DNA from 2 places in the Ruegeria alba genome. Region 2 is predicted to be linked to the other one. Evidence: riboswitches for the same ligand, from Rfam matches in the RefSeq annotation. Region 2 holds a riboswitch; the other holds the start of a gene.
The links. Region 2 has a riboswitch for cobalamin ahead of MB818_RS06365 (DUF1636 family protein). Riboswitches for the same ligand answer to the same signal wherever they lie in the genome.
Positions count from the first base shown of each region.

Region 1: linked by a shared signal. The riboswitch ahead of MB818_RS17295 (hypothetical protein) and the one ahead of MB818_RS06365 (DUF1636 family protein) in region 2 are both predicted to bind cobalamin.

Region 1 covers NZ_JAKOEM010000019.1:25,001-36,320, forward strand. The annotation lists gene MB818_RS17265 (flavin monoamine oxidase family protein) at 1-95, opposite strand, end outside; gene MB818_RS17270 (pyridoxamine 5'-phosphate oxidase family protein) at 214-816, opposite strand; gene MB818_RS17275 (AraC family transcriptional regulator) at 888-1,655, shown strand; gene pheS (phenylalanine--tRNA ligase subunit alpha) at 1,761-2,834, shown strand; gene MB818_RS17285 (sulfatase-like hydrolase/transferase) at 3,020-4,678, opposite strand; gene MB818_RS17290 (protein-tyrosine phosphatase family protein) at 5,032-5,529, shown strand; gene MB818_RS17295 (hypothetical protein) at 5,534-5,932, opposite strand; cobalamin riboswitch at 6,018-6,230, opposite strand; gene ypfJ (KPN_02809 family neutral zinc metallopeptidase) at 6,336-7,187, shown strand; gene MB818_RS17305 (TetR/AcrR family transcriptional regulator) at 7,184-7,741, opposite strand; gene MB818_RS17310 (alpha/beta hydrolase family protein) at 7,825-8,685, shown strand; gene rsgA (ribosome small subunit-dependent GTPase A) at 8,709-9,740, opposite strand; RNA gene ffs (signal recognition particle sRNA small type) at 9,916-10,014, opposite strand; gene MB818_RS17325 (5'-nucleotidase C-terminal domain-containing protein) at 10,054-11,320, opposite strand, start outside.
Region 2 covers NZ_JAKOEM010000003.1:150,637-161,956, forward strand. The annotation lists gene MB818_RS06350 (DUF427 domain-containing protein) at 51-395, shown strand; gene MB818_RS06355 (NAD(P)-dependent oxidoreductase) at 460-1,422, opposite strand; gene MB818_RS06360 (LysR substrate-binding domain-containing protein) at 1,642-2,526, shown strand; cobalamin riboswitch at 2,599-2,815, shown strand; gene MB818_RS06365 (DUF1636 family protein) at 2,907-3,281, shown strand; gene cobW (cobalamin biosynthesis protein CobW) at 3,285-4,340, shown strand; gene cobN (cobaltochelatase subunit CobN) at 4,350-7,643, shown strand; gene MB818_RS06380 (ferredoxin-like domain-containing protein) at 7,640-8,767, shown strand; gene MB818_RS06385 (precorrin-8X methylmutase) at 8,767-9,396, shown strand; gene MB818_RS06390 (precorrin-2 C(20)-methyltransferase) at 9,393-10,121, shown strand; gene cobJ (precorrin-3B C(17)-methyltransferase) at 10,118-10,870, shown strand; gene MB818_RS06400 (cobalt-precorrin-6A reductase) at 10,843-11,320, opposite strand, start outside.

The DNA of each region.
Region 1 (11,320 bases), on a different contig from region 2:
TGCGGTTGACCGAGCACACCCCGTGCCCCAAGGCCGAGCGCCCCCAATCCTCCGATGGCTGCGAGAACCTGACGTCTGGTCGATGCGGTCGTCATGGAGAGGCTGCCCATTTGTCACATTCACAGACACGGGCAGATCCGGCCCTCGGTCGATGCTAGCATCATTTGGGACGCGTGTCTTTGCTCCCCTCCAACTCTTGGTCTGCGCAGTCGCTCACCACATCCGCGACTTGGCGTATTCGGCATAGCCCGCGTCATAGTCCTCGGCGGCGAAGCCGTCGTCCTGTTCACGCAGGAACTGTCCCGCCGTGGGGACCAGCCCGCTTTCGTCGCCCCGCGTCCAGAGGCCCGAGCGCATCAGCGCCTTGGCGCATTGGAAATACATCTCGCCCACCTGGATCACGATGACCGTTGCGGGCTGGCGCCCCTTGCGCTCGAAACTGGCGCGGGCCTGAGCGTCAGGGGTCAGAAAGGCGGTACCGTTCACCCGCACCACGTTCTGACAGCCGGGCACCATGAACATCAGGCTCACCCGGTTGTCGCGCACGATATTGCGCAAGGAGTCGATCCGGTTGTTGCCGCGCCAGTCGGGCAGCCACAGGGTGGCATCGTCGACAATGCGCACCACCGGGCCGTCATCACCGCGCGGGCTGGCATCGGTGCCCTCAGGCCCCACCGTCGACAGCACGCAGAACCGTGCGGCCTCGATCCATTGACGGTAGAGCGGGCTCAGCCTTGTACGCACCTTGGTCAGCGAAGCGGGCACCGCCGCGTCGTAAAGGGTTTCAAGCTCGGTCATGTCGGTTATGGGGCGCATCGGCAGATCCTTTCCAGATTGCCCCTGTCCTAGCTTGTCCTTTTAGAGGAATGTGGCCAAAGATTTAGCAAATGGGCCAAATTGACGATCAGTTCCAATTGCCGGGCTCCTCGGCGGATCGTGTGCAGTCCCTGCCACATGATGTGGTCGGCTATGCGCGCGACTATCGCGACGGCTATGTCTCGGTCCGGCATCGGCATCCCCGGCATCAGCTGATCTATGCGGTCTCGGGCCTGATGATGGCCGAGACGGAGGCCATGTCCTATGCCATCCCGCCCGGATATGGGTTGATCGTCCCGGCAGAGCAGCCGCACGAGATCCGCATGATCGGCGCTGTGCGCCTGCAATCGCTCTATGTCCGCGCAGGCCTGCCCGGAGCGGATGCGCTGGCCCGATGCCGGCTGGTCACGGTGTCGCCGCTGCTGGCGCAGCTGATCGCGGCACTCTGCGAGATGGACAATCCCTGGCCGATGCCGCCCCGCGCCCTGCATCTGAGCCAGCTTATCCTGATCGAACTGCTGGCCGCCCCGGTCTCGCCCCTGGCACTGCCTTACCCCGTCGATCCGCGTTTGCGCCGGGTCTGCGACGCGCTGATCGCCACACCCGCCAGCCCGCGCGACCTGGACGGCTGGGCCACCGAGGCGGGGATGAGCCGCCGCACCTTCAGCCGACATTTCCAGATGGAAACCGGCGTGAGTTTCGGCAAGTGGGCGCAACGGCTGCGCTGTCAGGCGGCGCTGCGAGGGCTGGCCCAGGGCAGGCCCGCCGCCCGGGTCGCCCGCGATCTGGGCTATGCCAATGCCTATACCATGGCGGCGATGATGCGGCGCATGACCTGAGACAGGCGCGGCATCCGGGAAACAGCCGGGTCAAACCACCCAGCCCGTCTTGCAATCGCGCCCATTGGCCGATAGCAGGTTCTGGACCAAATTCAGGGGACCGTCATGGACGATCTTAAAGCCAAATATCTGGGCCAGATCGCAGAGGCCGCCGACGAGGCCGCGATCGAAGCGATCCGCCTTGCCGCCGTGGGCAAGAAGGGCGAGGTGGCGCTGAAAATGCGTGAACTGGGCAAGATGACGCCCGAGGAACGCCAGACCGCGGGCCCGGCACTGAACGCGCTGAAAGACGAGATCAACTCTGCGTTGGCTGCCAAGAAGGCGGCGCTGGCCGATGCCGCGCTTGACGAGCGTCTGCGCAGCGAATGGCTGGACGTGACACTGCCCGCGCGCAACCGCCGCCAGGGCACGCTGCACCCGATCAGCCAGGCCCGCGAGGAACTGACCGCGATCTTTGCTGAAATGGGCTTCTCTGTTGCCGAAGGGCCGCGCATCGACACCGACTGGTACAATTTCGACGCGCTCAACATCCCCGGCCACCACCCCGCACGGGCCGAGATGGACACGTTCTACATGCACCGCGCCGAGGGCGACAATCGCCCGCCGCATGTGCTGCGTACCCATACCTCGCCGGTGCAGATCCGCTCGATGGAGAAAATGGGCGCGCCCCTGCGCGTGATCTGTCCGGGCGGTGTCTATCGCGCAGATTACGACCAGACCCACACGCCGATGTTCCACCAGGTCGAAGGCCTGGCGCTGGACCGCGATATCTCGATGGCGAACCTGAAATGGACGCTTGAGGAATTCGTCAAGGCGTTCTTCGAGGTGGACGATGTCGAACTGCGGTTCCGCGCCTCGCATTTCCCCTTCACCGAACCCTCGGCCGAGGTCGATATCCGCTGTTCCTGGGAAGGCGGCCAGCTGAAGATCGGCGAAGGTGACGACTGGCTGGAGATTTTGGGGTCCGGCATGGTGCATCCCAAGGTGATCGCCGCCGGCGGCATCGACCCGGATGTCTATCAGGGCTTTGCATTCGGCATCGGTATCGACCGTCTGGCAATGCTGAAATACGGCATCCCCGATCTGCGCGCCTTCTTCGATTCCGACCTGCGCTGGCTACGCCACTACGGGTTTACGGCGCTGGACATGCCGAACCTGCATGGGGGGTTGAGCAGGTAAAGGGGTCATCCTGCGCCAGCGCGGAATCAAGGCCTAAGGCTGCCGCGCAATCGCCAGACCGCCCGCACGGGCTGGCGATATTGGACCGCCAGCACGCCCTTCGACGGTTATCCGGACTTGGCTGGCATTAACTGCCCCGCTCAACCCAAGGATCGCCATCCCGCGGTCTGGCGCTTGCGCGGCTCTTACCCCTTCAGATAGTCCTTGTACGGCCGCGCCTTGCGGCCGCGATATTTCACGGTCAGCTCCAGCGGCGTTTCGTTCTCGTCATAGATGCCCAACACGATCCCGCGTTTGCGGGATTTGGTGCGCATGGCGATCAGCTGTTCCTCGCTGCGGGTGGTGCGTTGCGACTGGCGGCGGGTCCAGCGGAACAGCTTGTCATACATCCCGGCTATCACATCGGCATGGGCCGGGTCGCCGCCCAGATCGACCAGTTCCTGCGGGTCGTTCCTCAGATCGAACAGCATCGGGCGCGGGTCGGCCTCGAAATGGATCAGCTTCCAGTCCTTGTCCGCCACCATGAACATCACTGCCTGCCGCACCGAGATGTCGTTCAGATGCGCAATCGGCGAGGCCGAGAAATCGTATTCGCAGATCACGTGATCGCGGAGCGTGTGGTCGCGCGCGCCGTGCAGGATCGGGATCAGGCTTTCCCCTTCGAGGATATGCATCGCCGGTTTGCCGCCCGCTGCCTCGACGAATGTCGGCGCCAGATCGATGCTTTCGACCAATGCGTCACAGACGCTGCCCCGGGTCGCGTCGGCCTCGGGGCGCGGATCGTAGACGATCAGCGGAACCCGCGTCGCGGCATCGTGAAAGAAAGTCTTTTCCCCCATCCAGTGATCGCCCAGGAAATCGCCATGATCCGAGGTCAGGACAATCATCGTGTCCTGCATGCGCCCGGTCTCCTCGAGCCATGTGAAGAGCCGCCCCATCTGGTCGTCGGCCTGTTTGATCAGCCCCATATAGGCGGGGATCACCGCATCGCGCACCTCTTGCCGGGAAAACGCCTCACCCACCTTGGTGTCCATGAAGGCCTTGAACAGCGGGTGGGCGTTTTGCCGTTCGCTGTCGCTGCGCACCACGTCCTGCACATGTTCGGGGCCATACATGCTGGCATAGGGTTCGGGCACGATATAGGGCCAGTGCGGCTTGATATAGCTCAGGTGACAGCACCACGGACCGGTCTGGTGTTCGATGAATTCCATCGCGCGGGTGGTCAGATAGGGGGTCTCGCTGTCCTCTTCGGCGATATTGGCGGGGCGGGTCGCGTTCTTGAGGAACCAGCCCGATTGCACATTGCCCTCGGCATCCAGCCCGGAATTGGCAAAGTCGTGCCAGGGGTTGTCGCTCTCATAGCCCTTGGCGCGCAGGTACTTGTTGTATTCCCTGGCGCCATCGGGGTCGTAATAGCCATCCGGTCCCTCGGGCAGCATGCCATCGTCGCGCTCGAAGACGTCGAACCCGCATTCCGCCACCCGCGCCCCGATCAGCGAATCCGGCTCAAGCCCCAGCCGTGCCATGCCTTCCTCGTCCGCGCGCATGTGGGTCTTGCCCACCAGCCAGCAGCCCATCCCGGCCGCACGCAGGTGGTCGCCCATGGTCATCTCGCCCACCTTGAGCGGTATGCCGTTCCAGCTGGCTCCGTGCGAATGCACATAGCGCCCGGTATAGGTGCTCATCCGGGACGAACCGCAGATCGGCGACTGGATATAGGCACGGTCGAAGCGCACCCCTTGTGTCGCCAACTGGTCGATATTGGGCGTGTTCAGGGTCTTGTGGCCGTAACAGCTGAGGTAATCCCAGCGCAGCTGATCAAACATGATGAACAGGATATTCATGGGCGCGCATACCTTTTACATATCTGTCGGAAAGCCTGCAGTTCCGGTCTAGACTACCCGCACTCTAGCCGGGTTGGGACCAAGTAGGAAACATGGCACCGGGCCCTTCCGTGCATTTCTGGCCAAGGGTTTGGCTCGCCTGTCGGTAAGCTTTAACTTAGCTGCCCTTCAGGCGGGGTCTGAACGGCCTAAAGCGTAGGATTCACTGTTGCCGGGTTGCCCTTTTGTGCCCCGAATCCTTGCGCACTCACCAGCATCGTGACTTGCGACAAAGCTTCTTTCGGAGTCATGTTGCGGCTGGGCAAGGTGTTGCGGCCTTGGATGTGGGCTCGATCGGAGAGGGAATTTTGCGGATGGCGCAATTGGTGATCTATGCGCTGCAAGTTGGGGGAGGCTCGCTGGCGATCTGCCAGTTGCCGGGCCTGTCTGGCAACTATTCAAGTGATATTGATCTGATCGGGTCCTGGGCGCCCGGGCTGGTGATCTCGATGACGACCGAGGTCGAGATGTTGCAGCACGGTGCACGCAATTTTGGTGCTGATATCCAGAGTCGCGCCTGCCGCTGGGCTCATCTGCCGGTCGATGATTTCGGAGTGCCTGGCCGTGATGCCGAGATCAGTTGGAAGGCGATCAGCAAATCGGCCCGGCATGCGCTGCGCGGCGGCGGGCGCGTATTGATCCATTGCAAGGGCGGCTGTGGCCGGTCGGGCATGGCGGCGTTGCGCCTGATGATCGAGACGGGCGAAGAGCCGAAGGCGGCGCTGGCGCATTTGCGGTCGGTCCGCTCCTGTGCGGTGGAAACCGACGCCCAGATGGACTGGGCGCTGGCAGGCCGTGCTATCCGGGACTGATCCTTCAGGCCGTTGCTTGCGCTGTCGCAGCAGAGTGGACGCAGCGGGGGCGGGCCTCGGCCATGGCGCATGGTACCGGGCCCAGCCCGGCGGCAAATCCCGCTCCGTCGGGTGTCATCAGCGCATCGGCAAAGCGATTCAGATGCGACAGGGCGGTGTCTTCGTCGACGCCGCAGAACACGCGGATCCGGCTGTGCGAGGCGGCGTAGCGGGCCATGCAACCTGCTCCACACGGGGGCATCTCGCAATGCCCCTCGATCGCGAAACCTGCATCGGTCATCGGTTCAGCCTGCCGCAGCGCGCGGGCGAGGTTCTCGGCCAATGCCGACAACGCCGGGCAGGGCCTGCCGGTTCGGCGACAGAGCGTTGCGGCAAATTCATGCGTTCTTGTAGTCCAGATCATCCTGCGCCCTCCGCGCGGCGGAACAGGGTGTCGGGGACCGGCCGATCAGGGCCTAGGCATCCCGTCCGGACACCCCGCCCGGGTTCGAGTTACGGTTGCGATGGCAGGTCTCCTGACTTGCGGGTCCGGGCTTTGCCGGCCTTCCCGGCCCGGAGGGCCAGTGGCATTTCGGCATCGCTCACCGCTTACAGTTGCGGGGGCAGTCTCGGCATTGGTCCCCTGTCGCCAGAGGGCCGCACCGTGTTCCCTTTTCATCCCGGCGCATGTGCCACCGGGAACCATCGCCTCAGCGGTAGCGGGTGATGCGGGCCGAAGTCAAGCCGGGTGTTTCTGCCGGATTTTTCCCCATGTGGCGGGATGCTAGTATGGGTATCGAGTAGTCAGGCTGAAAAAGGGTGCCGTTATGCGGTTGAGAGGGGTGCGCGGCAGCAAGAATGTCGAGGATCGCCGCGCGCAGCGCGGCCGCGGTGGCATAGCCATCGGCGGGCGTGGGCTGGGTATCGGCGGGGTGCTGCTGCTGTTGGTGATCAGCGCCTTTACCGGCATCGACGTCACCCCGTTCCTGACCGAACAGCCGGGCCCGAGCCAGAGCACACCCAAGGAACTGACCGCCGAAGAGCGGCAGGCGGGCGAATTCGTCTCGCGCGTATTGGCCACAACCGAGGATGTCTGGGGCACGGTGTTCCGCGACCAGCTTGGCCGCGACTACATCCCGCCGACGCTGGTGCTGTTCTCTCAGGTGACATCCAGCGCCTGCGGCGGCGCCTCGGGCGCGACCGGGCCCTTCTACTGCCCGGCCGACCAGAAGGCCTATCTGGACACAGATTTCTTTGCCACGCTGGCGCGGCGCTTGCAGGCGGGTGGCGATTTTGCCGCCGCCTATGTGATCGCACACGAGGTGGCCCATCACGTGCAGAATCAGCTGGGCATTCTGGGCCAGGTGGATCAGGCGCGCCGGCAATCCTCGCAGGTCGAGGCCAACGCCCTGACTGTGCGGCTGGAATTGCAGGCCGATTGCCTGTCCGGGGTCTGGGCGCGCTCGGTCCGGGGTCTGATGGAACGCGGTGATCTGGAAGAGGCGTTGAACGCCGCTCGGATGATCGGCGACGACCGGCTGCAACGGCAGGCGGGCCGGGTGCCGCAACCGCATACATTCACCCACGGCACTTCGGCGCAGCGGGCGGCCTGGTTCGAACGCGGCTTTGATAGTGGCCGGGTCGCAAGCTGCGACACGTTCAGCACCAACCGGCTCTAATCCGCGCGCGGCAGCATCTCGGGCAGACGGCGCAGCACGTCCGAGGACTGCCGGGCACGGGCCAGCATCCAGCCGCCTTGCAGCAGGATGAACATGGTCTCGGCGGTCTTTTGCGGATCGGCCAGCCCAAAGCGCCTGGCGTGATGCGCGCCCTCGGTGATCCAGCCTTCGAACAGGTGGCGGGCATGGGCGCGAAACGCGGCGTTGTCCGGCCCTTCGAACAGGGTCGACGAGATCGGGCAGCCATCCCACTGGCCCGATTTGTCGAATAGTTTCGCGACCTTGCCGCACAGAGCCTCCATCCCGGCATGAAAGCTCTCGGCTGGTTCGAACGAGGCCGCGATCAGCCGCAGCATCTGGTCCGAGGCCCAGGTGGCCGAGGCCAGCGCCAGGTCGGATTTCCCATTGGGAAAGTGGTGATAGAGCGAGCCCTTGGGCGCCTCTGCCTCGGCCAGCAGCTCGGACAATCCAACACCGTGATACCCCCGGCGCTGGAACAGCTGGGCGGCGGTGCGGATCAAGCGATCTTTGGTCGGAAGCGGACGTTGGGTCATGTGCCGGGGATATTGACAGCTCTAGACCGATTGGTCCAGACATGAGGAATAGACCAATCGGTCTAGGGAATCTGGAGGTCGCAATGCTGGATATGCAGTCATCTGTCAGGGTCGAGGATTTTCATTTCCCCGCCGGGTCGGCGCAGCTTTCGGCGCGGCTCTATCTCCCGGCGGGCACGCCCCGGGTTGCGGTGGTGATCAACAGCGCCACCGGGGTGCCGCGCGACTATTACCAGCATTTCGCCACATGGCTGGCGGCCGAGCAGGGCATGGCCTGCCTGACCTATGATTATCGCGATTTCGGGCATTCGTTGCGGGGGCCGCTTGCGGCCTCGACCGCCACCATGTCCGACTGGGCGCTCATTGACATGCCCGCCGCCTATGCCGAGATGCAGCGCCGGTTTCCCGGCCTGCCGCTCTGGGTGATCGGCCATTCGCTGGGCGGCATGCTGGGGCCGCTGCAACCGGGCATCGAGCCCATCGCGCGCATGATCTGCGTCTGTTCCGGGCTGGTGCATCACTCGGACCACCCCTGGCCCTATCAGGCGCTGGCACGGCTGTTCTGGTTCGGCCATGCGCCCCTGCTGGTCAAGACCTTGGGCTATCTGCCGGGCCGCGCGATTGGCTTTGGCACCGACCTGCCGCCCGGCGTCTATTGGGAATGGCGGCGCTGGTGCACAACACCCGGCGCCTATCTGTCCGAGACAGGCACCCGCCTGCCGAAACCCGATTGGGGCCGCTCGAACGCGCAGGTCGATCTCTTTGCCTGCGCGGATGACGATACGATCCCGCCCGAGTGTGTCTGGCGTCTGGCCGATCTCTATGGCGCCAGTGCCCGGCGGCACCTGTTGCGGCCAAAGGAGCACGGGGTAAGCGAAATCGGCCATCTGGGCGCCTTTGCCCGGCGCAATGTCGCACTCTGGCCCCGGCTGATCGCCCCCTGACGCGGGGGCGATCCCGAGGCTGGTCAGCCCTTGTTCCGGCCCTCCTTGTCGCGCATCACCGCGCGAACCATCTTGCCAAACGCCTTGTCGCGCGAGCGTGCTTCGGCCACGCTTTCCGAGTTGCGCGCATCCTCGCGCCGCAACTTGCGCCAGCGGTCGAGGCGGGCAGGCTCCAGCGTTCCCGCCGCAATCGCGGCCTGGATGGCGCAGCCCGGTTCGCTGTCATGTCCGCAATCCGAGAAACGACAGCCGGTGGCAAGGTCCGAAAGGTCCTGAAACACCTCGTCGATCCCGTCGCCCGCATCCAGCAGGCGCAGGGCCCGCATGCCCGGTGTATCGACCAGCCAGCCGCCGTTGACCATCCGCCGCAGGGCGCGGGCGGTGGTGGTGTGACGGCCCTTGGCATCATCCTCGCGGATGCCGGCCGTGGCCTCCTGCGTACCGGTGAGAGCATTCATCAACGTGGTCTTGCCAACGCCTGATGAGCCCACCAGCGCCCCGGTCTGGCCGGATGGGCACCATGAGAGGATCTGATCCAGATCGGCAGGATCAAGAGCGTTGACCGCCAGCACCGTCAGAAACGGCGCCAGCGCCTCGGCCCGCGCGACATAGGCGCGGGGGTCGGTACAGGTGTCGGCCTTGGTCAGCACTACAACGGGATAACACCCGGCCTGATGGGCCAGCGCCAGATAGCGCTCCAATCGGGGCAGGTTGAAATCGGCGTTGCAGGAACTGGTGATGAACAGAACGTCGACATTGGCCGCGATCAGCTGCGCCTCGGCCCCGGTACCCGCCGCGCGCCGTTTCAACAGGCTGCGCCGGTCGAGCAGATGCCGGATGCGGTGCTCGGGATCGGCCAGGACCCAATCGCCCACGGCAAAGGTGCCGGTCGACTGGTCGGGTGGGGTCATCAGGGTACATTCGCCCTCGGGCGACAATCCGGTCAGGGTGCTGCGGTGAATGGCTGTCAGGCGATAGGGCGTACAGCCGGAATGGGCCGCGGCCTGCGCGGCAAAGAAAGAGGACCATCCAAGGTCCGGGAGTGTAAGAGACATCGGTCTGCCTGTTGCGAAAGAACGCAAGACGGGCGGATGGCGCACGCGCATCCGGCCGGAACGGGTTCAGGCAGGGGTGTGAGTCGTCAGAACCGCGCTGCCCGAAGGGTCTTTGCTACAATCATACATCCCTCCGCAGTCTACAGGGTTCCGGGAGCCGCAAGCGCGGCGGTGCAAGTGAGAGGCTGGACATCGACCCAAGCGGGACTCGTTGTGGCTGCTTCCTTCCGGACCTGACCAGGTTGGCGAGGCGCTCGCCCGCGCCAACCTCTCGCGACCCGATATAGGCAGGTCGGGCCGGGATGACAAGATCTCAAAGCCCGAGGCGCAGGCAGAGAAACCCCTCGTCATCCAGACCGAGATCGGTGACGTCACGCCCGGCAAGCTCGTCGAGGTGGTCGCGGGCCCGCGGTCCGGTGCGAAGGATCGCGCTCTGCCCAGGCATGGGCGCCAACCTCCAGGGATGCGGCGCCTGCTCCAGTGGGTCGTCAGGCAGCCGTCCGGAGAGGTAGTCATGCAGGGCGCTCTGTATGCGCAGGCTTGGCAGTGGAATGGGCTGACCCCGCTTCAACATCAGGAAATGGCCGCCGCCGTTGGTGCGGTAGTTGTTGAGTACAACCACGAATTTTTGTCGGTCATTAACCGGCGCTCCGTTGTGGTGCAGGGAACCGATCCGCCGGTTCTCCTCCGCGATCAGGTGACCGCCGGTATCGTAGCGCGCTGGCGCGCTCGGATTGATCTCATAGGTCAACCCGTAAAGGCTGTCGAAATTATGTCCGGGCACGGAAGTATCCAGCAACATGTCACAGGCCCCGGCTGGTGCCGGGGTCAGGAACACGCCGGCGGCCATTTCCAGCCATTCGCGCAGTTCGGCGCCGGTTAGAACCAGCGCCCGCAACTCGTTGGGAAACATGTGCAGGTCGGCCACATGGCGCATCGACAATGGTCCAGCGGGAACGTCGGTATAGTGGTCCGGCCCGGCGCGACCTCCTGCCTTGAGTGGTGAGACCGAAGAAAGCACAGGCAGTTCGGCAAGAGCCGTGCTTTCAAGAAACGGGCGCAATGCGGCGGCCTGAGCGGCGGCAACCTTGGCCAGCCCACGATCCGGAGCGACAAAGGTAAAATAGCTGTGCATCGGCTCTTGCGCAAGTCCGGCAGGCTGATTAGCGGCGGCGCGCGTGGCGGCATGATCCGCCGCAAGCAGGTGGGTCAGTACCGCATCCTCGCAGTCGTCGGTCGGGCGCAGGCTAGCGTTTGCCTGGTCGACGCGCCAGCGACCATCTGTGCCTTGTTGCAGTTCCAGGTCGATGATCCCCAGATGGGAACCGTGGTGTCCCGGCATAACAACCGGCGTGCCACGTATCAGCGCTTCGGATACGCGCCTGTCGGGACAAGAGCTGGGGCCATGCGACGGAAGCCGCAGATGCGTATGTCCAGCAACTATCGCGTCGATACCTTCAAGTGCCGCCAGAGGGATTACAGCGTTTTCCTGATCAGGAGCGGCTACCGCCTCTGCCAGGCCGGAATGGGCCAAAGCGACGATCAGATCGCAGCCTTCGGCTTTGAGTCGCGACACTGTC
Region 2 (11,320 bases):
ACCGAAAAATACGAGATACGAGATACGAGATACGGGGAAGGAAACGGAACATGAGCGATCACATCACCATCCGCAAGGCGCCGGGCAAATGGAGCGTCCGGTCGGGCGGCGCCATCCTGGGCGAAAGCAGCAACGCGCTGGAACTGAGCGAGGGCGATCTGCCGCCGGTGATCTATTTCCCGCGCGCCGATATCGCCATGGCCTTCCTGGACCGCAGCGACAAAACCACCCATTGCCCGCACAAGGGCGATGCCAGCTATTACTCGATCGTCAACCGGTCTTCGGTGACCAAGGACGCGGTCTGGAGCTATGAGGACCCGCTGCCCGCGATGGAGCGGATCAAGGGCCATCTGGCCTTTGTGCTGAGCGACAGCGTCAAGGTGGAACAGATCTGAACGAAAAGAAACGCCGTGCAGGACCTTGCTCCTGCACGGCGTCGTGCCTTTTGGGACGTGCCCCTTAGCCTGCCGCGCGCACAAGCCCCTGCGGAACCACCTCGTACCCCGGCTCTTCGGGTTCGTCGTCCACCATCTCGGGCGGAAAGCCCGGCGCGGTGATGTCGAGGCCGGTCGCCTCTTCCAGGCGGCGGATGATGTCGTCGGACTGGGCCCGCATGCCATAGCGGGCGATCCCGTCCTCGAAGATGCTGATCATCAGCGGCGAGATTTCCAGCGGTACGCCGGTGCGGTCGGCAATCGACTGAAACAGGCCGATATCCTTTTTCACCAGGTCCATGGTGAAGTTGATGTCGCGACTGCCGTTCAGGATCACCTGGCTTTCCGTCTCGTGCACGAAGGAGGTGCCCGAGCTGATCTTGATCGCCTCGTAGGTGGTGTTCAGATCCATGCCGGCGGCCTTCATCGTCACCAGCGCCTCGCAGCAGGTCAGCAGGTTTGCGGTGGCCAGATAGTTGGTCATCACCTTCAGGACCGAGGCGCTGCCCAGCGGTCCGGTATGCAGGATGCGACGGCCCATGACGGTCAGAAAGGGCAGGATGCGCTCGAACGTGGCCCGGTCGCAGCCCGCGAAAATCGAGATATTGCCGGTATCGGCCCGGTGACAGCCCCCCGAGACCGGGCAGTCGACCGCGGCCCCGCCGCGCGCGATCACCTGTTCACCCAGCCGTTTGACCTCGGCCTCGTCGGTGGTGGACATTTCCATCCAGATCTTGCCGGGTCCGACCTCGGGCAACATCTCCTCCATCACCGCGGCACTGGCGGCGGGCGACGGCAGACAGGTGATCACCGCGTCGCAATCGCGCATCATCTGCGCCGGCCCTTCAGCCGCCTTGGCGCCGCGCGAGACGAAACCCGCGACAAGATCGGGGTTGAGATCGTGCACCGTCAGGTCGATGCCATTGCGCAGGAGCGAGCCCGAGAGCTTGCCACCCACATTGCCCAGTCCGATAAAGCCTACTTTCATTGCGTCCTCCCTTGCCGGTCCTGCCGGGGTCATGGTTCGCGCGCAGTATGAAAGCTGGATTTAGCCAAGAGAAACGAATAAAAAATCGAAAGATGCCATGAATTTTTTGGTGATGGATGTCGAACCAGCGCAGCCGACAAAATTTCCCCGGAAATTTTGTCCCAGAAAATTTGAATTTTCTGGGCCCCGCCCCGATCCTCGGTCCCGAGCCACGCTGAGATGGCCCGCCTGCCCAACCCGGTCTGGCTGCGGACGTTCGAGGCCGCCGCGCGCCATCTGAACTTCACCGAGGCCGCGCGCGAATTGGGGCTGACCCAGACCGCCGTATCCCTGCATATCCGTTCGCTCGAGGCGGAACTGGGCGAGCCGCTCTTCACGCGCGCCGCCCGGCGGCTGGGCCTGACCGAGCTGGGGCGCAGCTATGCGCTGTCGGTGCGGCAGGCGCTGGCGGATGTGGCGTTGTCGACCTCCAGCCTGTTCGGCCCGGCCAGGCGCGGCATCCTGCGCATCCGTGCGCCGATCTCCTCGGCGACCTACTGGCTGGCCGCCACCCTGCCTGATTTTGCCACCGATCATCCCGGCATCCCGGTCCGGCTGGTTTCGAACATCTGGGATGACGGTCCGGCGGCGGGCGGCGTGGATGTGGATATCCGGCTGGGGCGCGGCGACTGGGCAGGGCTGGTGACCGAGAAGCTCTGCGATGAGACCATCGTGCCGGTGGTCCGGGCCGGGGCGCCGGAGCAGCCCCTCGCGGCGTTACAGGCGCACCAGTTGATCCACATCCTGGGTTACGAGGACAACTGGCCGCGCTGGTTCGCGGCGCAGGGCCTGCCCGCTCCGACCGGCGGCAGCCTTTATTCAGTCGATACCACCGTCGCGGCGCTGCAACTGGTGATGGCGGGTGCCGGGCTGGCCATCGTGCTGACCCGCTTTGCCCAGGGCGCCATCGCCCAGGGGGCTCCGCTTCGGCTGGCGGGACCGCCGATTCCCTTTTCGCAGGCGCATTACTTGGTTCGGCCTGAACGCGCCGCCGCGCCCGGGGCCCCGGCACAGCTCTATCTCGACTGGCTGCGTACGCGGCTGGCGGCGGATGCCGCTGGCTGAACGTCAGAGGTCGCTTTTCCCCTGCCCCCTCAGGCGCACCGCCAAGCGCGCTTGACAAGGCCCCTGCCCATGCCGCATGTCCGCCCTGTTGGTGTCCGGGAAACCGGATGAAAAGGGAATGCGCCAGCGGATCGGCCCCAAGGCCGGACGTCAAGCGCAGCCGCCCCCGCGACCGTGACCGGAGAGGGTGCCCAAGCCACTGGCCGATTGGCCGGGAAGGCGGGACGCCCGACAGGGCAAGACCCTGACATCCGCAAGCCGGGAGACCTGCCAGCACCCGAAGACAAGACCGGACGGGGTGTTCCGGTGTCGGGTCCATGTCCGAGAGCGTGGCCCGCGCAAGCCCCGTCCCCCGCACCAGACGAGGGGGGATGAGAGACATGACCGAAGCTGCACCAGTCGAACTGCTGGTCTGCACCACCTGCCGCCGCGGTTTGCCGGTCGAGGACGATGCCCAGCGCCCCGGCGCCCTGCTGCACCGCGCGCTGAGCGCGGCCGAACTGCCCGAAGGGGTCACCGTGAGGCCGGTCGAATGCCTGTCCAATTGCGATCAGGGCTGTTCCATCGTGTTGCGCGGCGGCCCGGCGCGCTGGACCTTTGTTTATGAGAACCTCAACGAGGCCGACGACGTGGCCACCATCGTCGAGGGCGTCACCAAGTATCACGCCACCGCCGACGGGCTGGTGCCCTGGCGCGAGCGTCCCGTCCATTTCCGCAAGAACTGCGCCGCGCGCATCCCCCCGATCGGAGCCTGAGCCATGAGCACCCTTGAAAAACTCCCCGTTACCGTGATCACCGGCTTTCTCGGCTCGGGCAAGACCACGCTGATCCGCCACCTGATGCAGAACCCGCAGGGCAAGCGGCTGGCCGTGGTGGTCAACGAGTTTGGCGATGTTGGCGTCGATGGCGAGATCCTGAAAAGCTGCGCCATCCCGGAATGCCCGGCGGAAAACATCATGGAACTGGCCAATGGCTGCATCTGCTGCACCGTGGCCGATGATTTCATTCCTACCATCGAGGCGCTGATGGCGCTGGAGCCGCGCCCCGATCACATCCTGATCGAGACCTCGGGCCTGGCGCTGCCGAAACCGCTCTTGAAGGCGTTCGACTGGCCCGATATCCGGTCCAAGATCACCGTGGATGGCGTCATCGCGCTGGCCGATGCCGAGGCGGTGGCGGCAGGCCGCTTCGCGCCCAATGTCGCGGCGGTGGATGCCCAGCGGCTGGCAGACGACTCGATCGACCATGAAACGCCCCTGTCCGAGGTGTTCGAGGATCAGATTTCTTGCGCCGACATCATCCTGCTGACCAAGCCCGATCTGGCCGGCCCCGACGGCGTGGCCCGCGCGCGCGAAGTGATCGCGGCCGAGGCCCCCCGCCCGCTGCCGGTGGTCGAGGTGGCCGAGGGCGCGGTGGATGTGCGGGTGATCCTGGGCCTTGGCGCCGCCGCCGAGGACGACATGGACGCCCGCCCCAGCCATCACGACGGCCATGACGATCACGAGCATGACGATTTCGAAAGCATCGTGGTGGAACTGCCCGAACAGGCCGACCCGGCGGAGCTGGTCGCGCGGATCGAACGGTTGGCCAACGAGTTGAACATCCTGCGCGTCAAGGGCTATGCCGCCGTTGCGGGCAAGCCCATGCGCCTGCTGGTGCAGGCGGTGGGCGCGCGGGTGCGCCACCAGTATGACCGTCCGTGGCAACCCGGAGAGGAGCGCCGCTCGCGCATGGTGGTGATCGCCGAGCATCACGACATCGACCCGATCGCGATCCGTGCCATCCTGACCGGCGTTTCCGAGCCTGCGGAGTAAGCACACGCCATGCATGTCGTTTTCCGCGAAAGCCACGGGCTGGAAGAGACCGAGACCCCGACCGACCTGGGCCAGAGCCCGGCGGATCTGGTGGTTTTGTCGTTCTCGGACAGCGACCTGGGGGCTTTTGCGGCGGGCTGGCATCGCGGCGGCGGGACGGTGGGCAGAATGCCCACCCTACGACTGGCCAACCTGACGGCACTCAAGCATCCTCTGTCGGTCGATACCTATGTGGAAAATACCTTGTCAGGGGCCAAGGGCATTCTGATCCGGCTGATCGGCGGGGTGCCCTATTGGGCCTATGGGCTGCAACAGGTGCTGGCGCTGGCGCAGGAAAAGGGGCTGGCGCTGGCGGTGTTGCCGGCGGACGGGCGCGAGGATACGCGCCTTGACGCCTTTTCCACCCTGCCAGTGTCCACCCTGCGGAGGCTGCAACATCTGTGCGATACCGGCGGCGAGGTGGCGGCGCAGGCGGCACTGGCACAGATGGCTCTGGCGACCGGGCTTTATGCCGGGCCAGTGGTCGGGTCAAAGATACTACCCGAATGCGGGTTCTGGTGCCCCGAGCGCGGCGTGATCGCCCCCGAGACCGTGTTCGAGGGCGACGCCCCGCGCATTCTGGTGACCTTTTACCGCGCCTACCTGACTTCGGCCGACACGGCCTCGGTCGCGGCGCTGATCCGCGCCTTTCGCGCGCGTGGGTTTCAGGCGATGGGCATGTTCGCGCCCTCACTGAAGGCGCCCGCCGCTGCCGACTGGATTGCCGGGCAGATGCAGGGGCTGGCCCCGGCGGCCATCGTCAATGCCACCTCTTTCTCCGGCAAGGGCGCCAATGGCGCCTCGCCGCTTGATGCCGCCGGTGTACCGGTGTTCCAGGTGGCGCTGGCCACCTCGCGCCGCAAGGCCTGGGCCGAGGCCGAGCGTGGTCTGTCGCCTGCAGATCTGGCCATGCATGTGGTCCTGCCCGAGGTCGACGGGCGCATCGACGCAGGCCTGATCTCGTTCAAGGAGCCGGGCAAACGCGACCCGGAGTTGGAGTATTCCCGTTTCGCGCACCGCCCAGAACCCGACCGGATCGAGGCGGTGGTGAACCGGGTGTCGGGCTGGCTGCGGCTGGCGGCCAAACCCGCTGCCGAGCGGGTGCTGGCGCTGGTTCTGTCCACCTATCCCGGCAAGGACTGGCAGATGGCCCATGCGGTGGGTCTGGACGCGCTGGCCTCGGCCGAGGCGATCCTGAGTGATTTGCAGGATGAAGGGTACGGCGTCGCATCAGGGCAACCGATTGCGGAAGACCTGCAAAATGTGTCGATTTCGTGGCCAATCGCGGAATACCGCAAAGCTTTGGCCAGCTTTCCGCCACAATTGCGCCAAAATCTGCAAGACGTCTGGGGTGAGCCCGAAAGTGATCCGGCATTTTCGCAAGGTAATTTGCAGTTTCGCGCCATCCGGCGTGGCAAGGCGCTGGTCGCCCTGCAACCGGAACGGGGCACGCCCGAGGCGCGCGATGACGATTATCACGACCTCTCCCGCACTCCGCGCCACGGCTATGTCGCCTTCTATCTCTGGCTGCGGCAGGCGCTGGGGACCGATGCGCTGATCCATATCGGCGCCCATGGCACGCTGGAATGGCTGCCGGGCAAGGCGGTGGCGCTGTCGGGGGCCTGCTGGCCCGAGGTGCTGATCGGCGATCTGCCGGTGATCTATCCCTTTATCGTCAACGATCCGGGCGAGGCCGCACAGGCCAAGCGCCGCATCGGCGCGGTGACGCTGGGCCATATCCCCCCAGCCCTGCGCAGCAGCGGCACGCCGGACCGGATGGTGCAACTCGAAGCACTGCTGGACGAGTTTTCCAATGCCGACGGGCTGGACCCCAAGCGCCGCGACCGCTTGCAGGGAGATATCCGGGCCGAGGCGCAGGCGCTGGGGCTGGAAGACGATCTGGGCCTTGATCGCGCCACCTCGACCGCCGAGGCGATCACCCGCATCGACCGCTTTGTCTGCGACGTGAAGGAAAGCCAGTATGGCGACGGGCTGCATGTCTATGGCCGCCTGCCCGAGGTCAGCGGCCCGTTCGATCCCGCTCCTTCGGCGCAGGGCGAGGCGCGCGCGCTGATCGACGCGCTGGCGGGCAAGCGGATCGCGGCGGGGCCGTCGGGGTCGCCTTATCGGGGGCGGACCGATGTGCTGCCCACGGGGCGCAACCTTTATACCACCGATCCACGGTCGGTCCCCACCCGCGCGGCCTATGCGCAGGGCGTGAAGCTGGCCGAGGAACTGGTGCGGCGGCATTTGCAGGAAGAAGGCGATTACCCCAAGGGGCTGATCGTCGATCTCTGGGGCTCGGCCACCATGCGCACGGCGGGCGAGGAATTCGCTATGGCGCTGCATCTGCTCGGTGTAAAACCGGTGTGGGATCAGGGGTCCGAGCGGGTTTCGGGGATCGAGGTGCTGCCGATCACCGACCTGGACCGGCCCCGGCTCGACGTGACCCTGCGCGTTTCGGGCCTGTTCCGCGACGTGTTTCCGACCCTTTCGGCGCTCTTCGGTCAGGCGGTGCGCGCGCTTTGCGCGCGTGACGAGGCGCCCGACTGGAACCCCTATGCCGGACACGCGCCCGCCGCCCGCGTCTATGGCCCGGCGCCGGGCAGCTATGGGCTGGGCATGGGCCACCTGCCCGAGACCTATACGGACGAGGCCCGCCAACAGGCGGGAGAGGCCTGGCTGGCGGCCAGTTCCTTTGCGCTCGAGGGCGAGAACATCGCCCGCGATGCCGAGGGCATCCGCGACCGCGTCGCCAAGGCCGACGGGTTCGTGCATTTGCAGGACCTGGCCGAGACCGACCTTCTCCTGGCCGCCGACTATGCCACGCATGAGGCAGGCTTTGCCGCCGCCAAACGGGTGACAGGGGGCACCGCGCAACTTTATCACCTCGACAACACCAACCCCGACACCCCGCGCGCCCGGACCCTGCCCGAGGAAATCGCCCGCGTGGTGCGCGCCCGCGCCGCCCATCCCGGCTGGATCGCGGGCATGATGCGGCACGGGTTCCGGGGCGCCGCCGAGATCGCGGCGACGCTCGACCACATGGCCTCGTTCGCGCATCTGGCCGACAGCGTGGCGCCGCATCTCTTTGACCTCTACCACGATGCCACTTTGGGAGACGCGCAGGTCGCGGCCTTCCTGCAAGAGGCCAATCCGCAGGCCTATCAGGCCATGCTGGACCGGTTCCGCGCGCTCTACGAGGCGGGTCTGTGGCAGACCAGGCGCAACTCGATCCGGGCCGATCTGGAGGGGCTGGCATGACCGCACCCATCGTACAGGGCTGGTGCCCCGGCGCGCATCGCCCGATGATGTCGGGCGACGGGCTGGTGGTGCGGGTGCGCCCGCGCCTCGCCCGGCTGAGCGTGGCGCAGGCGCTGGGTCTTTGCGTGCTGGCAGACCGGTTCGGCAATGGCACCATCGACCTGACCAACCGCGCCAACCTGCAACTGCGCGGGGTGGGTGAGGCGGATCATCAGCCGCTCTTGGCGGAACTGGCGGCGCTTGACCTGTTGGACGGTGAACCGGGGATCGAGGTACGGCGCAACATCCTGTTCTCTCCGCTTTACCGCGACGGCGACATGACCGACCGGCTGGGATGCGAGTTGACGGCGCGATTGGGCGAACTCCCCGCGCTGCCGGCGAAATTCGGCTTTGCCATCGACACCGGGGCGGGCCGCCTGCTGAGCGGGGACTCGGCGGATATCCGGCTGGAAACCGGCGGAAATGGCCTGATCCTGCGCGCCGATGGCATGGCCACGGGGCGCGAAGTGACCGAGGGCGAGGCGATTGATCGCCTGATCGAACTGGCGCGCTGGTTTGCTGACCGGTTTACCCCCGACACCCGCCGCATGGCGCGGCTGGTGCGGGCCGAACGCTTGCCGGCGATCTGGCAGGGCACGCAAACGGGGCCGGTTGGTGAACCGCTTGCGCCCGGTGACACCACACTTGGCCCGCTTTATGGTGCGGCCTTTGGTCAGTTGCCCGCGCAATCGCTGGCTGCGCTCTTGCGCGACAGCGGCGCGGTCGCTTTGCGCGTCACCCCCTGGCGGCTGATCCTGCTGGAAGGCGCTCGGGCCATCCCCGCCGCCGATTTCGTCACCCGCACCGGCGACCCTCTTCTAACTACAGACGCCTGCCCCGGTGCGCCCTATTGCCCGCAGGCCCAGGCCGAGACCCGCGATCTGGCCCGCGCCCTGGCCGGGCGCGTGAGCGGCAGCCTGCATGTCTCGGGCTGCGCCAAGGGCTGCGCCCGGATGGGACGCGCCGATATCACGCTTGTCGGGAATGGCGGGCAATTTGACCTTGTAAAACAGGGCCGCGCGGGGGATGAGCCCTGCCAACGCGGCCTGACACCCGAAACACTGAAGACGATGGACCTGACCTGATGCCCTATGAATACGAAACCGATGGAGCGGCGATCTACAAACAGTCCTTTGCCACCATCCGGGCCGAGGCCGATCTCGCCCGCTTTGACGCGGACGAGGAACAGGTCGCGGTACGGATGATCCATGCCGCCGGCATGGTCGGGCTGGAGGAGTTCGTGCATTTCTCGCCCGGCTTCGTCAGCGCCGCGCGGGATGCTCTGGAGGCGGGCGCGCCGATCCTCTGCGATGCGCGCATGGTCAGCGAGGGCGTGACCCGGTTTCGCCTGCCGGCCGATAACGAGGTGATCTGTACCCTGCATGACGAGCGCGTGCGCCCGCTGGCCACCGAGATGGGCAATACCCGCTCGGCCGCCGCGCTGGAACTGTGGCGTCCTCACCTGGCGGGCGCCGTGGTGGCGATCGGCAATGCGCCCACCGCCCTCTTTCACCTGTTGAACATGCTCGAGGACCCCGACTGCCCCCGCCCCGCCGCGATCATCGGCTGCCCGGTGGGTTTTGTCGGCGCGGTCGAGTCGAAAGACGCCCTGTGGGAGGCCCAGCCGGTGCCCTGCTGCATCGTCAAGGGCCGACTGGGCGGCAGCGCCATCACCGTTGCGGCGATCAACGCCATCGCGAGCCGCGCCGAATGAGCGCGGGCACCATATACGGTCTGGGCCTGGGCCCCGGCGACCCCGACCTGATGAGCGTCAAGGCCGACCGCCTGCTGCGCGGCGCCCGCCACGTGGCCTATTTCCGCAAGCCCGGCCGCAGCGGTCAGGCCCGCAAGATCGTCAACGGCATGGTCCCCGAGGCCGCTGTCGAGTTTCCGATGGAATACCCGGTGACGACCGAGATCCCGGTCACCGACCCCCGCTATAACCAGCTGCTGTCCGAGTTCTACGAGGGTGCCGCCGCCCATCTGCGCGCGCTGGCGGACGCGGGCGAGGATGTGGTTGTCCTGTGTGAGGGTGACCCGTTCTTCTACGGCTCGTTCATGCATCTTTATACGCGCCTGCGCGATCTGGTCCCGGTCGAGGTGATCCCCGCCATCACCGGCATGTCCGGCGCCTGGACCGCAACCGGCACCCCGATCACCTGGGGCGACGATGTGTTGACCGTGCTGCCCGGTACCCTGCCCGAGGATGTGCTGGCCGCCCGCATGGCCGAAACCGACGCGCTGGTGGTGATGAAGCTGGGCCGCAACCTCGACAAGGTGGTGCGCGCGCTCAAGACCTCCGGTCTGTTCGAACGCGCCTGGATCGTCGAATACGCCCAGATGGCCAATCAGCAGGTCTCGCGCCTGTCCGAGAAATGCACCGGCATCACGCCCTATTTCTCGATCATCATCGTGCATGGCCAGGGGCGGCGGCCATGAGCGGCTGGCTGCGGATTGTCGGACTTGGCCCGGGCGCCGAGGCACTGGTGACGCCCGAGGTGACGGCGGTGCTGGCCGAGGCCACCGATGTGGTGGGCTATATTCCCTACGTCGCGCGGGTGGCTGAACGGCCCGGCCTGACGCTGCATGCCAGCGACAACCGGGTCGAGATCGACCGGTCGCGCCACGCGCTGGAGATGGCTGCCGAGGGACACCGGGTTGTCGTGGTCTCGTCGGGCGATCCCGGCGTGTTCGCCATGGCCTCGGCAGTGTTCGAGGCGGTGGACTCTGGGCCGCGCGCATGGCGCGATCTGGATATTCAGGTGCTGCCCGGCATCACCTCCATGCTCGCCGCTGCTGCGCGCGCTGGCGCGCCGCTGGGCCATGATTTCTGCTGCATCAATCTCAGCGACAACCTGAAGCCATGGCCGTTGATCGAACACCGCTTGCGGCTGGCCGCACAGGCGGATTTTGCCATGGCCTTCTACAATCCGCGCTCGAAGTCCAGGCCCGAAGGGTTTGAAAAGACGCTGCAAATCCTGCGCGAGGAATGTGAGCCTGAGCGGCTGATCCTGTTCGCCCGCGCGGTGTCGCGCCCGGACGAGGCGCTGCGTGTCACGCAGCTGGCCGAGGCGACACCCGAGATGGCCGATATGCAGACCGTGGTTCTGGTGGGATCGTCACGCACCCGTCTCATCGAAAGAGATGGCGCACCAATCGTTTACACGCCGAGGTTCACGCCGGAATGACGCAGCCAGCGCAGCACATCGGCGGGGGTGGCAAGCTCGATCCGGGGGGGCAGAACGGGGCGGTCGATCATCAGCACCGGCAGGCCCAGATCGCGCGCCGCGTCCAGCTTGGCCCGCGCGCCCGCTCCGCCTGCGTTCTTGCTGACTACAAGCTGCGTTTTATGCTGTTGCATCAGGGCCTTGTCTCCCTCTCTTTTGAAGGGCCCCCGCGACACCACGACCTGCGCCTTGGGCAAGGGCAGCGGACCGCCGGGTGCATCGACGAGACGCAGCAGATAGTCGTGCTGCGGCTGGGCGGCAAAGTCGTCCAGATGCATCCGTCCAACCGCCAGAAACACGCGCTGCGGCGTCCCCGCGAGTGCGGCTACAGCGGCAGGGATATCGCGAACGTGGCGCCAGTTGTCTCCATCGACGGGCTGCCAGGCGGGCCGCGTCAGCGCGGCCAGCGGC